Regions from separate parts of the Streptomyces sp. NPDC006235 genome, predicted to be linked through region 3. Evidence: riboswitches for the same ligand, from Rfam matches in the RefSeq annotation. Region 3 holds a riboswitch; each other region holds the start of a gene.
The links. Region 3 has a riboswitch for thiamine pyrophosphate ahead of ABZ192_RS20340 (thiamine ABC transporter substrate-binding protein). Riboswitches for the same ligand answer to the same signal wherever they lie in the genome.
Positions count from the first base shown of each region.

Region 1 (3,270 bases), on a different contig from region 3:
GCTGCGTGGGCGGCGATCTTGTAGGTGATGACGCCGGTCTTGACGTCGTCACGGTTCGGCAGGCCCAGGTGCTCCTTGGGCGTGACGTAACACAGCATCGCCGTGCCCCACCAGGCGATCATCGCGGCGCCGATGCCGGAGGTGATGTGGTCGTACGCCGGCGCGACGTCCGTGGTCAGCGGGCCGAGCGTATAGAACGGAGCTTCATCGCAGATCTCCTGCTGAAGGTCGATGTTCTCCTTGATCTTGTGCATCGGGACATGGCCCGGGCCTTCGATCATGGTCTGTACGTTGAAACGCTTCGCGATCCGGTTGAGTTCCCCGAGAGTCCGCAGTTCCGCGAACTGCGCCTCGTCGTTGGCGTCCGCGATCGACCCGGGCCTGAGGCCGTCGCCGAGGGAGTACGTGACGTCGTACGCGGCGAGGATCTCGCAGAGTTCCTCGAAGTTCTCGTACAGGAACGACTCCTTGTGGTGCGCGAGGCACCAGGCCGCCATGATCGAGCCGCCGCGCGAGACGATGCCGGTCTTCCGATTCGCCGTCAGCGGCACGTACGGCAGGCGCACGCCCGCGTGGACCGTCATGTAGTCCACGCCCTGCTCGGCCTGTTCGATGACCGTGTCCTTGTAGATCTCCCAGGTCAGCTCCTCGGCCCGGCCGTCGACCTTCTCCAGGGCCTGGTAGAGCGGCACGGTGCCGATGGGCACGGGGGAGTTGCGCAGCACCCACTCGCGCGTGGTGTGGATGTTGCGGCCGGTGGACAGGTCCATGACCGTGTCGGCGCCCCAGCGGGTCGCCCAGGTCATCTTCTCGACCTCCTCCTCGATGGAGGAGGTCACCGCCGAGTTGCCGATGTTGGCGTTGACCTTCACCAGGAACCGCTTGCCGATGATCATCGGCTCGATCTCCGGGTGGTTGACGTTGGCCGGAAGCACCGCCCGGCCCGCCGCGATCTCGTCCCGGACCACCTCGGGCGAGACGTTCTCCCGGATGGCCACATACTCCATCTCGGGCGTGATCTCGCCGCGGCGGGCGTACGCGAGCTGTGTGACCGCCGTGCCGTCCTTGCTGCGGCGCGGCTGACGCGGCCGGCCGGGGAAGACGGCGTCGAGGTTGCGCAGGCCGCCGCGCGGCGAGGTGTGCTTGATGCCGTCGTCCTCCGGACGAACGGGCCGGCCCGCGTACTCCTCGGTGTCGCCACGGGCGATGATCCAGTTCTCCCGCAGCGGCGACAGTCCCCTGCGGACGTCGGTGTCGACGAGCGGATCGGTGTACGGGCCCGACGTGTCGTACAGGGTGACCGACTGCCCGTTGGTGAGATGCACCTGACGGACCGGCACCCGCAGGTCGGGGCGGCTGCCCTCGACGTACGCCTTGTGCCAGCCGATGGACTTCCCGGCCTCCTCGGACTGTGCGTCCTGAACGGAGGCAGGCGTGCGTGCGTCCTTGTTGGTCATGAGACCTACTCCCTACGCCGGCATTACCCGGTAACAGGTTCGGCGGTCGACGCAGCGGCTTCCGTCTGCCGACGTTCCGTGTGAAACATCACTCGACTTCGGTGATGTTTCATGTGAAACATCGCTGGGACGGAGGTCAGCGCCCTCTCAGCCCGGTGCTCCGAGCTCCCGCGTGTACAAAAGGTGCCTCCACGCTAGCGGCAATTCTGGCGCGGTGAACAGAGGGCCCCCCTCGTTCTTGCGATGATCGGTCGGTGACCACGACGCAGCGTCCTCCCTACCCACCGCCCGAACCGCCTCGCGGGTCCGGCGCCGGCAACGGCAACGGCCGTGGGCGCGAGCACGATTTCGCCGCCGGGGGCGGGCTCGGTCCTGCCCGCGGGCAGACGCATGGACACCGGCCCGGTCCGGGGAACGGACAGGACGGCGGTCCTGCCGGTCCGGCCTCTTCGTACGGTGCCGGCTCCGGTGGCTGGCAACCTACCGGCTCCGGATCCGGTTCCGGCGAAGGTGACGGGCACAGCGGAGGCGACGGGTACGGGCGCGGCGGAGGCGACAGGCCCGGCGGACGCGACGGGTACGGCGACGGACACGGTCCCGGTGGAGGCCACGGACACGGTGGAGGCCACGGACACGGTGGAGGCCACGGACACGGTGGTGGCGACGGGCACGGCGGTGGCGGCGACGGGCACGGGCACGGAAACGGGCCCGACGGCGGGCACGGGCACAGTCACAACCACGGTCCTGCCACGCCCGTCTCCATGCACCTGCGCAAGGTCATCGCGGCGGTCCTGATCCCGTTCGCCGCCGCCGTGCTGGTCGGTCTCGCCGTGCTGTGGCCGGGCGGCGCCCCGCCGCACGAGCGCACCGGCGTCGGCTTCGACCGGCAGACACAGGAGGGCTCGGTCACCAAGGTCGTGGCGGTGAGCTGCAAGGAGGCCGGCGCCTCGGGTGTCCCGCCGACCGGCGACACCTCCACCGCCGAGGGTTCCTCCGCGGTGCAGCAGGAGAACGGCACCTGCAAGCGGGCGACGATCCGGGTCGACAGCGGCAAGGACAAGGGCCGTACCTTCACCGAGATCGTCCAGCCGGACCAGTCCCGCCAGCTGGAAGAGGGCCAGGAGGTCGTGGTCGCCTACGAGCCCTCCGCGCCGAAGGACCTCCAGTACTCGGTCACCGACATCAACCGCCGCCTGCCCATGGCGCTGCTCGCCGGCATCTTCGCCCTGGCCGTCGTGGTCGTCGGGCGGCTGCGCGGTGTCATGGCCCTGGTCGCGCTGGCGATCAGCTTCCTGGTGCTGAACCTCTTCATCCTGCCCGCGATCCTTCAGGGCTCGAACCCGCTGCTCGTGGCGGTGGTGGGCGCGAGCGCCATCATGCTCATCGCCCTGTATCTGTGTCACGGCCTGTCCGCCCGGACCTCGGTGGCGGTGCTCGGCACCCTCGTCTCGCTGCTGCTGATCGGTGTTCTGGGCTCGCTGTTCATCGACTGGGCCGCGCTCACCGGCAACACCGACGACAACACCGGTCTGATCCACGGCCTCTACCCGACGATCGACATGAGCGGTCTGCTGCTCGCCGGCGTCATCATCGGATCGCTCGGTGTGCTCGACGACGTGACGGTCACGCAGACGTCGGCGGTCTGGGAGCTGCACGACGCCAACCCGACCATGGGCTGGCGTGGCCTCTACCGCGCGGGGATCCGGATCGGCCGCGACCACATCGCCTCGGTCGTCAACACCCTGGTCCTCGCATACGCGGGTGCCGCGCTGCCGCTGCTCCTGCTGTTCTCCATCGCGCAGAGCGGTGTCGG
Region 1 is NZ_JBEXSR010000037.1:84,870-88,139, reverse strand. Features, by position in the region: gene thiC (phosphomethylpyrimidine synthase ThiC) at 1-1,457, opposite strand, end outside; TPP riboswitch at 1,450-1,639, opposite strand; gene ABZ192_RS32725 (YibE/F family protein) at 1,712-3,270, shown strand, end outside.
Region 1: another riboswitch for thiamine pyrophosphate. It lies ahead of thiC (phosphomethylpyrimidine synthase ThiC); the one in region 3 lies ahead of ABZ192_RS20340 (thiamine ABC transporter substrate-binding protein).

Region 2 (3,270 bases), on a different contig from region 3:
GGACGGCCTCGCCGGCGGTGAAGCAGCCCGCCGTGTTGGGCAGGACACGGATGCCGAGCTTGTCGAGGACGGACAGCACCGAGCCGTGCACCGAGGCGTTCACCCGGCGCATCGCGACCGTCGTCAGCTCCGTCCCGGACGCGACCAGCGACCGTTCCAGCACGTCGAGGCTGGGCGCCCCGCCCGTACCCATGATCAGGCGGGACGTGAAGGACGTACCACCGAGGACAAACGGATCGTCGGCCATGGTCAGCCTCCTTGGACGGCGGTGAGGACTTCCACGCGGTCACCCTCGGTCAGGGGCGTGGACGGCCACTGCGCGCGCGGGACGACGGTTTCGTTCAGGGCGGCGGCCACACCGGACGGCGCGGCGGTGAGGGACTTCACGACGGTGTCGAGAGCCGTACCGGGCCGGACCTCCCGGGGCTCCCCGTTGACGGAGATGTTCATGCGGGCTGCTCCGTGAGTGCGGTGGCGGTGCTGAAGCGCTTCGGCGTGAAGGGACGGGCCTCCTCGGGGAGCTCGCCCGTCGCCAGGACGTGCGCCATGGCGTCGCCGGTGACCGGCGTGAGCAGGACGCCGTTGCGGTAGTGCCCGGTGGCCAGCAGCAGTCCCTCCAGCCCGGTCGGGCCGAGCAGGGGCGCGTTGTCGGGGGAGCCGGGGCGCAGTCCGGCCCGGGTCTCGGTGAGCGGCAGCTCGGTGATGCCCGGCACCAGCTCGTGCGCGTCGCGCAGCAGTTCGTACACGCCGCCCGCCGTCACGGTGGTGTCCCAGCCCATCTCCTCGCTGGTCGCCCCGACGACCAGCTCGCCGCTCTCGCGCGGTACCAGGTAGACGTGGCTGCCGCGCACGACCGCGCGCACGGTGCGGTTCAGGAAGGGCCCGTGCCGCCGCGGCATGGTCAGCCGTACGACCTGCCCCTTCACCGGCCGCACGGGGGGCAGCGCATCCTCCGGGACGCCCGCGAGCCGCCCGCTGAGGCTGCCCCCGGCCAGGACGACCTGCCCGGCCTCCAGCGGAGTGCCGTCGTCCGTGACGGCGCCCGTGGCCCGGTCCCGCGCGACGGTGAGCCGCTCCGCCCACGCCCGGTGGAAGACCACACCGGCCCGTTCACACGCGGTGACCAGCGCCCCGGCCAGCCGCCGCGGATCGATCTGATGGTCCCCGTCGACCCGCAGCCCCCCGCGCACGCCCGGCGCGAGCATCGGCTCCAGGCGACGGCACTCCCGCCCCGACAGCCACTGCGACTCCAGGCCCGACTGCTGCTGCAGAGTGTGCAGTTCGCGCAGATGGGCGCGGTCGTCGGCGTCAAGGGCCACGGCGAGCGTGCCGCACCGGCGGTAGCCGAGGTCGTGGCCGGTCTGCTCGGTCAGCTCGGCCACGAAGTCCGGATAGCGCCGGGCGGAGGCCAGATTCAGCCCGAGCAGGGTCTGCTCGCCGTAGTGCAGTTCCGTGACGGCGGCCAGCATCCCGGCCGCCACCTGTGCGGCCCCGCCGCCCGGCTCCGGGTCCACCACGGCCGTGGCGAGCCCGCGCTGCGCGGACCGCCACGCGGTGACCAGGCCGATGATCCCGCCCCCGATGACGAGGACGTCTGACGTGCGCGTACGCGACATGGGCGTCCAGCCCCTCCCTTCGCCGGCATGACCCGGATCAGGTTCGTACGGTCGGAGGCCGCCAGCCTCCCTCTCAGCCCGGTGCGTCCGGGCTCCCGCGAGTGCATTGCGTTGGCCACCCACCCTAGCCCGCTGCCGTGTGCCGCAGTAAGGGAGCCACCCCACGTCCCGCTCCCGCGACGGCCGGGTCCTCGCCCCGGTCGCGTGTGCAGCAGGTCACTGGGTATGAGCACTGACTGACAAAATGTCAGTTGTCTATGGTGATCAGGTGAGCGAGCAGACGCAGGAACCAGGTTCGTCCGCGCCCCGGCGCGTGGTCGTGGCGGGCGCGGGGATGGCCGGTGTCCAGACCGCGGTCGCCTTGCGCGAGCAGGGCTTCACCGGCACCGTGAGCCTGCTCGGCGCCGAACCCCACCAGCCCTACGACCGGCCCCCCTTGTCCAAGGCCGTCCTGCTCGGCAAGGCCGAGGGCTCCGCCTTCGACGTCGACTTCGAGGCCCTGGGCATCGAGCTGCGGCTCGGCTGCGAGGTGCGGGGCCTGCGACCGGGCGACCACGAGCTGGACACCGAGGACGGGCCCGTGCCGTACGACGTCCTGGTCGTCGCGACCGGTGCCGAACCGATCCGGCTGCCCGGGGCGGAGGGCGTGCCGGGCGTCCATCTGCTGCGCACCCTGGACGACGCAGAGCGGCTGCGGCCGGTGCTGGCCGGACGGCACGACATCGTGGTCGTCGGCGCCGGCTGGATCGGCGCGGAGTTCGCCACGGCCGCGCGTGAGGCGGGCTGCGCGGTGACCGTCGTGGAGGCCGCCGAACGGCCCCTCGCCGGGGCCCTGCCCGCCGAGGTCGCCGCGCCGATGGCCCGCTGGTACGCCGACGCGGGCGCCGTGCTGCGGACGCACGCGCGCGTGGAGCGCGTGGAGCCCGGCACGGTGGTTCTCGACGACGGCGCGCGGCTGCCCGCGGACGCGGTCGTCGTCGGCATCGGCGCGCGTCCGGCCACGGCCTGGCTGGCCGGCTCCGGGATCGAGCTGGGCACGCACGGCGAGATCGTGGCCGACCAGCACCTGCGTGCGTCGGTGCCCGACGTGTACGCGGTCGGCGACTGCGCCTCCTTCCCCTCGGGCCGGTACGGCGAGCGCCTGCTGGTGCACCACTGGGACAACGCCCTCCAGGGGCCGCGCACGGTCGCCGTGAACATCGTCGGCCGGGCCTCGGGGAAGACCCCCGCGGTCTACGACCCCGTGCCGTACTTCTGGTCGGAGCAGTTCGGGCGGTTCGTGCAGTACGCCGGGCACCACGCGGCCGCCGACACGACCCTGTGGCGGGGCGACCCGGCCGGACCGGCCTGGACGGTCTGCTGGCTGCGCGGCGACCGGCTCGTCGCGCTGCTGGCGGTGGGCCGTCCCCGGGACCTGGCGCAGGGCCGCCGCCTGATCGAGTCGGGCACGCCGATGAATCCGGCGTTGCTGACGGACCCGGCGAGGCCGTTGAAGGCGGCCACGGCGTAGCTCGGACGGCGCGCGGGTCCGCCCAGGTGGGCGGGCCCGGCTTCCGACTGTCAGTGGGGGATGGCAGGCTGGTTTCCGTGACCGAGATTGACGCAAAGATCGATGCTCTCGTCCCTGCCTGGCTCACCCTCCCCGACATCGCCG
Region 2 is NZ_JBEXSR010000003.1:8,927-12,196, forward strand. Features, by position in the region: gene ABZ192_RS04140 (thiazole synthase) at 1-247, opposite strand, end outside; gene thiS (sulfur carrier protein ThiS) at 250-450, opposite strand; gene thiO (glycine oxidase ThiO) at 447-1,616, opposite strand; TPP riboswitch at 1,614-1,725, opposite strand; gene ABZ192_RS04155 (FAD-dependent oxidoreductase) at 1,885-3,126, shown strand; gene ABZ192_RS04160 (helix-turn-helix domain-containing protein) at 3,204-3,270, shown strand, end outside.
Region 2: another riboswitch for thiamine pyrophosphate. It lies ahead of thiO (glycine oxidase ThiO); the one in region 3 lies ahead of ABZ192_RS20340 (thiamine ABC transporter substrate-binding protein).

Region 3 (3,270 bases):
CGGCATGAGCCTGTCATGGGCTGCTCGTGCTCTCAAGATCCCGTACGTGGTCCGCAATGACTGGCAGAGCCGAGGCCTGGCCATGGCAGATGGCGATCACAGGTGACCGGGCCCACCCCGCTCCGACCCGGGGCACCAGAGTTGATCTGCCACACTGGATGGGTTATGCCTGCACCCGGAGAACTCACTTTCGTCGCCCCGCGCGGAGCCAAGAAGCCGCCGCGGCATCTCGCCGACCTCACTCCTGCCGAGCGCAAGGAGGCCGTGGTCGCTGTCGGGGAGAAGCCGTTTCGTGCCAAGCAGCTCTCGCAGCACTACTTCGCGCGGTACGCGCACGATCCGGAGCAGTGGACCGATATTCCGGCCGGCTCCCGGGGTCGGCTGCAGGAGGCGCTGCTTCCCGAGTTGATGACCGTCGTGCGGCATCTGTCGACCGACCAGGGCACCACGCGCAAGACGCTGTGGCGGCTGTTCGACGGGACGCTCGTGGAGTCCGTGCTGATGCGCTACCCGGACCGGGTGACCATGTGCATCAGCTCGCAGGCCGGGTGCGGGATGAACTGCCCGTTCTGTGCGACCGGGCAGGCGGGGCTCGACCGGAATCTGTCCACCGCCGAGATCGTGCATCAGATCGTCGATGGTATGCGGGCCCTCAGGGACGGGGAGGTCCCCGGCGGGCCGGCGCGGCTCAGCAACATCGTCTTCATGGGCATGGGTGAGCCGCTCGCCAACTACAACCGGGTCCTCGGCTCCATCCGGCGGCTCACCGACCCCGAGCCCGACGGGCTGGGGCTGTCGCAGCGCGGGATCACCGTCTCGACGGTCGGTCTCGTCCCGGCCATCCACCGGTTCGCCGACGAGGGCCTCAAGTGCCGGCTCGCGATCTCGCTGCACGCCCCCGACGACGAGCTGCGCGACACCCTCGTCCCCGTGAACACGCGGTGGAAGGTCCGGGAGGTGCTGGACGCCGGCTTCGAGTACAGCGCCAAGTCCGGGCGCCGGCTGTCCATCGAGTACGCCCTGATCCGGGACATCAACGACCAGGCCTGGCGCGGTGACCGGCTCGGGCGGATGCTCAAGGGCAGGCCCGTGCACGTGAACCTGATCCCGCTCAACCCGACGCCCGGGTCGAAGTGGACGGCTTCCCGGCCGGAGGACGAGAAGGCGTTCGTGGAGGCCATCGCCGCCCATGGTGTGCCGGTGACGATCCGGGACACCCGTGGTCAGGAGATCGACGGGGCGTGTGGTCAGCTCGCGGCCACCGAACGGTAGTCTGACCGGCGTAAGCACAACCGTATTTTCCGACACCTTCATATTCCGACAGGGGAGCGCCACAGCGCTGAGAGTGCGGCACACGGCCGCAGACCCTCCGAACCTGGCCCAGGTCATTCTGGGTAGGGAGATCGGTCATCACTCGAGCTGTTGCGCCCTGCCCGGGACTCCCAGAGATCCCGGGCAGGGCCGCGTCTTCTCCTGGTCCTCCAGGAGGAATCCAGTGAGCCACAACATCAAGCGGCTGACGGCGGTGGCCGTCGGGCTCGGCATGGCCGGAACGCTCGCCGCGTGCGGGTCGTCCGACGGCGGCCAGGGGTCCGGCGACTCCAAGACCGTGACCCTGGTCAGCCACGACTCGTGGGCCGCCTCGAAGGACGTCATCGCGGCCTTCGAGAAGCAGTCCGGCTACAAGGTCGACGTCCTCAAGGACGGCGACGCCGGGCAGGCCGTGAACAAGGCCATCCTGACCAAGGACAACCCGCAGGGCGACGTCTTCTTCGGCGTCGACAACACGCTGCTGTCCCGCGCCCTCGACAACGGCCTGTTCCAGCCGTACGAGGCGAAGGGCTCGGACCGGATCGCGCCGGAGTACCGGGCCGACCAGGACAAGCACCGGGTCACGCCCATCGACACCGGCGACATCTGCGTCAACTACGACAAGAAGTACTTCGCCGACCACAAGCTCGACCCGCCGCGCAGCTTCGACGACCTGGTCAAGCCCGAGTACAAGAACCTCCTGGTCACCGAGAACGCCTCCACTTCCTCGCCCGGCCTCGGCTTCCTGCTCGGCACCGCCGCGAAGTACGGCGACGGGGGCTGGGAGGGCTACTGGAAGAAGCTCAAGGCCAACGGCGTGAAGGTCGTCGACGGCTGGGAGCAGGCCTACAACGAGGAGTTCTCCGGCTCGGCCGGCGGCAAGAAGGCCAAGGGCGACCGGCCGCTCGTCGTGTCGTACGCCTCCTCGCCTCCCGTCGAGGTCGTCTACGCCGACCCGAAGCCCGCCGCGGCACCGACCGGGGTCGCGCAGGGCACCTGCTTCCGGCAGGTCGAGTACGCCGGGCTGCTGAGCAACGCCGAGAACACCAAGGGCGGCAAGGCGCTCCTCGACTTCCTGATCAGCGAGCGGTTCCAGGAGGACATGCCGCTCAACATGTACGTGTACCCGGTGCGCGAGGGCGCCCAGGTGCCGCCGGAGTTCAAGAAGTACGGGCCGCAGGCGAAGGACCCGGAGACCATGGACCCGGCGAAGATCGCCGACCGCCGTGACCAGTGGGTCAAGTCGTGGACTTCACTCGTACTGAGGTAACCGGACCGACCGAAGCGGCCGTCCGCAGGGACCGGCGCGGGAGCGCGGCGCGGCTCGGGCTGATCGCCGTGCCCGTCGCGTTCTTCGCGGTCTTCTTCGCCTACCCCGTCGCCGCCATCGTCGCGCGCGGTCTGGAGGCCGACGGGGTCTGGCGGTTCGGGCGGATCGGGGAGGTGCTGGCGCAGTCCGACGTCCGGCACGTCCTGTGGTTCACCACCTGGCAGGCGGTCGTCTCGACGGTGCTCACGCTGCTGGTCGCGCTGCCCGGCGCGTATGTCTTCGCGCGCTTCGACTTCCCGGGCAAGCAGGTCCTGCGGGCGGTCGTGACCGTGCCGTTCGTGCTGCCGACGGTCGTCGTCGGTACGGCCTTCCTCGCGTTGGTCGGTCGGGGCGGGCTGCTGGACGAGCTGTGGGGCGTCCGCCTGGACACCACCGTGTGGGCGATCCTGCTCGCGCACGTCTTCTTCAACTACGCGGTCGTCGTGCGGACCGTCGGCGGGCTCTGGGCGCAGCTCGACCCGCGGCAGGAGGAGGCCGCACGGATGCTCGGCGCGTCGCCGCTGCGGGCCTGGCGGCAGGTCACGCTGCCCGCGCTCGCGCCCGCCGTGGCCGCCGCCGCGCTCATGGTCTTCCTGTTCACCTTCACCTCCTTCGGCGTCGTCCAGATCCTCGGCGGGCCGACCTTCTCG
Region 3 is NZ_JBEXSR010000016.1:71,490-74,759, reverse strand. Features, by position in the region: gene rlmN (23S rRNA (adenine(2503)-C(2))-methyltransferase RlmN) at 166-1,272, shown strand; TPP riboswitch at 1,313-1,419, shown strand; gene ABZ192_RS20340 (thiamine ABC transporter substrate-binding protein) at 1,544-2,581, shown strand; gene ABZ192_RS20335 (iron ABC transporter permease) at 2,644-3,270, shown strand, end outside.